DNA from 2 places in the Coprobacter tertius genome. Region 2 is predicted to be linked to the other one. Evidence: riboswitches for the same ligand, from Rfam matches in the RefSeq annotation. Region 2 holds a riboswitch; the other holds the start of a gene.
The links. A riboswitch is a leader RNA that binds a small molecule or an ion and turns the genes downstream of it on or off. The one in region 2 is predicted to bind cobalamin.
Positions count from the first base shown of each region.

Region 1 (3,184 bases), on a different contig from region 2:
AGGCTGCAATGTACCGAAGAGAATACCGATACTCGTTCGAGTGGGGTTCTAATCAAGGTCCCTTCCGGTAGAGTTTCAGGTAAATCCTTCTCCCGTGGTACGAGAATATAACGGTGCAATATGTGTCCGGGTTTCCATGGGTCATTTACAATCACTTCGGTATATCCTTCTCCCCGGTTTACTTTAAACCCTTCTGCATATGAAAGATGTGTACCGGCTGCAGTCGTCTCATTCTCAGTTGTTTTTTTGTTTTGACACGATAATGACAAGACCAAAAGAATAAAGACAGGCCAATGAAGGATTAATTTTTTCATGTTGTAAATCATTTAGTTAGGAAATCTGGGTAATTCTCGTGACTTAGAATCCGATTTATATTAATCTTGAATTTTAAATTTTTTATTCAAGTCATCTGACGTTGACCGTACAAACGGGATAATCGCCACCGGTACTCATTTTCTTTTTCAAATTCCCGTTACTGTCGAAGATATATACTTCTCCTCCTTCTGTTCCTTGTGAAGTTATATAAATGTCGCCGGACACTTCATCGGCACTCAGTTTATAAGGAGATGAACTGAATACGGAATAATCTTTGATAAAGGCGTTAGGTATTACCGCATCGGTTCGAGTGTCGAATACGGTGATCGTAGAAGAAGATCCGGTTTCATCGTAAACGGTATTCAGTAAGTAAAGTTTGTCGTTGCATATTGTCATTTCCGTAGCGGTGATATTCATCGGTGTTACATTGTTCGATGCATCGATCTTATATAATGCGGCGGGAATGTTCGCATAGAAATTACCCAAAGCGAGTACATAAATGTTTCCGGCACTGTTCTTAGCCAGGTATGCCGGATTAACGGCCACTTCAATTTTATTTTCCGTATCGTTAGTCAGGTCGACAACCGATACGGTTTTCTGACTTTGATCGTATGTGTAATCCGAGTTTGCCACATAAAGTTTATTATTGGAAATTACAATTTGTTCGGGATATTTCCCTACTGGGATTTCCTTTTTAATCTGCATTTCCGTTGTATCGATACAAGCTACTACGCCGGTAAAAGAAGATACGTAAACTTTTCCGTTGTCCGAGGTGAAGTAACGAGGTTTCTCTAATGTTTCGATCGTTTTCAACAATTTACTTTTTCGGTCGGTCACGTATATGGCATTCTGGTCGGTCATGGCAATATACATTTTCGATCCGTATACGATCATGTTGTTTCCCGTTTTTCCGAGAGCTTGGTTGTTTACGGCGTTAAAAATGTCTTTTGTGGCTATCTGCGTATTGGAATTGTAAAAAAAGAGATTGGAGTTATTAGCCGGATAACTTCCCGTATTAAGTACGTATATTCCTGCGAAAGGTTTTTCTGAAGGTTCGGGTTTGGGTTCGTCATCGCTGCATGAAGTAAAAGCGAATGTTAATGTCAAATAAAAAAATAATAAAGAGAGTCTGTTTTTTTTCATATCTTTTATCCGTTAATTAGTTTTTTATTAAAGAAGATCGGATAAAATATGAAGAAAGGAAGTTATAAAATGTGTTTTTTAAACGTATTTAATACGTTGTGACCTCCTATTCCCGACCTTTACCCGAAGTCTCGAATCAGTAATGATTTTCAGGCAGGTTTTCTGACTGTCTTCATATCGAAAGAACCTTCCCACCGGTATTACGGCAGTGGCTTAAGCAGGGCTTCGATACTTTTTTAGAAGATCACAGCTGCGGGTACAGTTCCGGACTTTCACCGGATTCCCTTTTAGGATAATTGTCGTTACGACAAATCCTCACCTTAAATCGCTGACAAATATAAGCTATTTTATTGGAAAGACAATGAATCCTGAATATTAGGTTTATATACAATATTCGGCAATATCGATAATGCCGGCTCTCATGGCGTATTTAGTAGCCTCATGCATGTTATTTACATTTATTTTCCTGAAAATATTTTTCCGGTGAGTATTAACCGTATGAAAACTCAGATGTCGTATGGTTGCGATTTCTTTGGTAGAATTGCCGAGAGCGATTTGTTTCAGTATTTCTGTCTCGGTTGCAGTAAGCCGTTCTGCCCGAATGCTCGTATTGTTTTTCGATATTAGTTGATTGCTTATTTCGTTACAGATATAGCGATGTCCTGAAAGAGTCTTTTGCAATCCCAGCAATATCTCTTCTTTAGAACAGTCTTTAAGCAGAAAACCGAAACGGTGGTTTATTACGATGCGGTTGATGAAATCGTCACTTAGTTCGTCCGAAAATAACAGCCAAGAAGAATCGGTATATCGTTCGCATATATTAATAAGTTCTTCTGGTCCCGAAAAATCGAAAAGTGTATAATCGAGTATCACGGTTGCCTCGGGTTGAGAAGATAAAAGTGAGAGTAATTCTTTTTTGCTATTACTTTCCGATGGTATTATATCGGGAAGTATTTCTGCAATCAGATGCCTCAATCCTTCTCGGCTGATAGCCTGGTTGTCGGCCAGAATAATTGTTTTCATGAATGGTGTTGATTCTTTATGGGACATATTGTGTTATTTTCCTTATTTCATATCTTTGTGTTTGGTAATAAAAACTAATAGATTGAAACAAAACGGTCGTCATCATAAAAACGCAGGGAAAAAGATTTCATCGGGAAGAAATCATAAATCTCCGTCTGGTAAAAGGGTTGGAAAATCAAAAGCCTGTAAGGCTGATAATGCCCGTAACCGTATTCTTAATCGTTGAGGATTATTCGGTTTAACCATTATCAACAAGTTAACGAGAATTGTCGATAACCTGTTGATAAAGTTTGTTATCTGCTGAGCAGAAATTTTTTAAAGGGTATAAAATCCGTAGTAAGTTCGATACTTTTTTTCTCTCCTTGCATAAATTCCTGTAATTTTATAGGCACGGTGATTTTATCATCGATAATATTTTCTACTGTATCGAGAAATTTTGCCGGATGAGCTGTTTCCAGGAAAATGCCTGTTTCGTCCGGACATAATCCGTCTATAAGAGCCTGATATCCGCATGCTCCGTGTGGGTCGAGCAAATAACCTGTTTCCCGGTAGGTTTCGGCAACAGTTTTCATGATTTCTTCATCGGTATAACTGTAGCCGCTAATGTCGTTACAAATTGCGTTGTGTGAGTATTTGTAAAGATCGAGTATACGTGCGAAATTGCTGGGATCTCCTACATCCATTGCGTTAGCAATCGTTGCTA
Region 1 is NZ_JANDHW010000008.1:132,591-135,774, reverse strand. Features, by position in the region: gene NMU02_RS09605 (ABC transporter substrate-binding protein) at 1-314, opposite strand, end outside; gene NMU02_RS09600 (YncE family protein) at 406-1,458, opposite strand; cobalamin riboswitch at 1,594-1,796, opposite strand; gene NMU02_RS09595 (response regulator transcription factor) at 1,840-2,481, opposite strand; gene NMU02_RS09590 (hypothetical protein) at 2,480-2,707, shown strand; gene thrC (threonine synthase) at 2,775-3,184, opposite strand, start outside.
Region 1: it holds a riboswitch for cobalamin, as region 2 does, so the genes downstream of both, NMU02_RS09600 (YncE family protein) here and NMU02_RS10270 (DUF5074 domain-containing protein) in region 2, are expected to answer to the same signal.

Region 2 (3,184 bases):
ATCCTTCTATGGTTTTTGTTATCGTATGGTTTTGAGGATCGATTACTAATATCCCTTTCGTATTATTTATTGCGAAGACGTAATCTCCGGCACGTAACATGACATTAGATTCGGTATCTTCAGTTCCGGTGATAATGTTTCCGATTTGTAGGTTTGCAATATCGAAAAGATAAATTCCCTTCGTGGTAGATACGTAACCGGTATTATCATCGACTCCGACAAAGGCTCGTCCGTCACCATCACCTACCGTTTCGAATTGTGCGAGAGATTTTAGTGTAGAAGCTTTGGCTACAGTGAGCCTGCCTCCGGTGATTTCAGAACTGTTGTCTTTAGCTTGTTTCGATACGATAAACACTTTATTTGCATATATAGTTCCGAACTGGCTGGTACAACCTAATTCTTTTCCCGGGTTTTCTCTTCTAAAGACACGATCGTTCCACTTTCCATCAGCATCGAGAAAATTGATGGTACTGTTTGAATGTCCGAACCAATCTTCGTTTAAGAGAAACATTCCCTGTTTATAGTCGATCGGTTTTTCGTCTTCGGGAACTGCCGGTGCCGGGGTAAATTTACTGCATACCGATTCGTCCGTAATAAATGAAAAATTAATGGAGGGTACCCATAAATCCCAGCTTCCGTCAACCAGAAAACGACTCGATGCCCCGATATTTGAATTTTCAAAAATCTTAGTTTCGTTATCTCTATAGCGATAATTCCAAAATCCTTTGCTGAGCCATCCGCTGAAAAAATAGTCGTTGGGATCGGCCGCTTCATAGTCATCGAAATCATACCCCGAGGTATTAAAAACCCCTTGTTCCAGTTCCACCTTAGTGATACCGTTTCTGATCAGTGCGACTTCTCCTTTTTTGTCGGCATCATAACCGATTCCACCTACCGCCATGCCGTATTGCGTACCGGGAAGGCCTAAAATATAGAAGCGCGGGTCGGCTTTGGCAATAGCTTCTATCATATTCGCACCGGTAGCTTCACCATCCCAGCGATATCCCCATACTAAGGCGACGGTATCGACTTTTTCACCTTTGTCGATAAACCATTGTACGACTAATGCGGCTCTTTTTGCACCTTTTCCGGTCCAGTTCTCGATTTTGTCCATTGTAAACGAGAGGTCGGTCTGTCCTTTTAAATTTCCGGGTTTCTTCACCGGAGTTTGTGTCTTTACCCTACTAAAGTCATACGGATGACCTTGTACGGTAGTTGGCGTTTGTTGAGCCTGTAATCCGATACAGAGCAAGAATGAAGCCAACAAAAAGTAGATTTTTTTCATGTTCTTTTTTTAGTTTAATAATATAATTTAGTTATGGCTTTTCTTATATAAGCATCGTAGGGAAGAGCCCGAAGAACATGAAATATCTTATTCCGAATAAAATATGGGATGTTCAACAATAGCTCTTTCCTCGAAAGCTGTTGATGAATAAGCATACAGGCAGGTCTTCTGACTTATTTCCGCAACTGGTCTGCCTTCCCGGGAATTTTCCCAGTGGCATTTTTGACTCGGTGCATTTTAATGAAATTTACAGCAGCGGGACTGTTCGGGATTTTCACCCGATTCCCTATTATTCTTCCTTTCCTCCGAAAGTACAGAACCTGTTGCCTTATTATTTATTTTTTAATAAACATACTTCGGGTTGTTTCTTTAGTTCCCGAAATGTATATCTGATATATACCGGCCGGTAATTCCGATATGATGATTTGGTTATCTTCAGAGGTAATCTGCATTACTTTTAGCAGTCGACCGCTGATATCGAAAATACGTACTGTTTTATCTGTATTTGTTTTTATATACAGATAATCCGTTGCCGGATTTGGGTAAACGATTACTTTTTCTATGCCGTTTGCATCGATACCGTCGGTAAGTTCTATCGCTTCTACCGGTATGTTGTGGGTGAGTATTTTCCCATTAGAGTTGAATTTAAGAGTTACTTCTCCGGAGTAGTTTCCACCTGTTTTAGAGGAAACTGTCAGATAACCGTTTTTTATCGTTGCATTGATTTTTTCCACCGGATCGATTTCGGTTATGGTCGTGACGATGGCTGCGTCGAGATTGTCTTCATCAGTGACCAATCCTTGCAGAGATATTTTGAACAAAGGATTTTCATTCGTTAAAATTATTTTCGAAGGGAAATCGGCTGATAATACCGGTAGTTCGTTATCGGGAAAAACAGGCATAGCCGGAAACCAGTAATTCTCGATCATTTCATATTCCTGAATATTTCCGGTGGAAGGGGTCAGTCTTACGGTTTCGTATATTTGACTTTGATTTCCGCGATAAAGAGATATATACAAATCATCGGATTCAGGATCGATGCGGAAACCGGTACCGTAGATAATCCAGTCTCCTAACTTCGAAGCGTCGAATACTTCTGTAATGCTCTCGGTCGCGATATCGAAACAGTATATTTTTTGAGCGTTGAACATGCCCGATCCGTTATTTCTCCAGTATAATTTATTTTCTCTTGCACTTGCACAAAATCCGTCAGCAGTCCAGGCATACCAAGAATTGGGAATCGCCGTTTCATCAGTAAGGGCGATATCTTTAATTTCGAGAGTGTAAGGATCGAGTTTTTTCAGGATCGGTACAGGGTTGGCATTACCTATCAGGTTCGATTTATCGCAAACGCTAATCCAGAGATTGCCGTCGAGGCTCAGAATAATCGATCCGTAATGTCCTTTGATAATCGTTTCTATTTTGTTTGTCGTGGCATCGATAACTAAAATACCTTCAGATTGGTGAACGGCAAAAACCCGATTTTCTACTCGTAACATATTCCCTATCTGGTTAGAATACGTATTTGTAGCACTTCCTCCGGTACCTTCTATGACCGGGCCGATTTCCAGATTATCTATATCGAATAAATATATGCCGTTACTGGTACCGATATAACCGGTATGTTCATTTACTCCCAAGAAGGCTCGGCTATCGGCAATAGATTTATTTTCGCTATCGGTAGCGATTTTTTCGAACGATTTCAGGCATTTCATGGTAACAGCATCGCATACAACTAATCGGGAACCGGTTATGGCTGCTCCGGGGTCTTTTTCTTGTTTAGATAAAATGTACATTTTCCCTCCGTATATGGTGGCGAATTGCGATGTACAACCCAGTTCCTGACCTGGATTTTCTTTTTGGAAAATACGGTAGTAAAAATCTCCGTCGTCAGTCAAA
Region 2 is NZ_JANDHW010000010.1:9,188-12,371, forward strand. Features, by position in the region: gene NMU02_RS10270 (DUF5074 domain-containing protein) at 1-1,285, opposite strand, end outside; cobalamin riboswitch at 1,427-1,624, opposite strand; gene NMU02_RS10275 (DUF5074 domain-containing protein) at 1,621-3,184, opposite strand, start outside.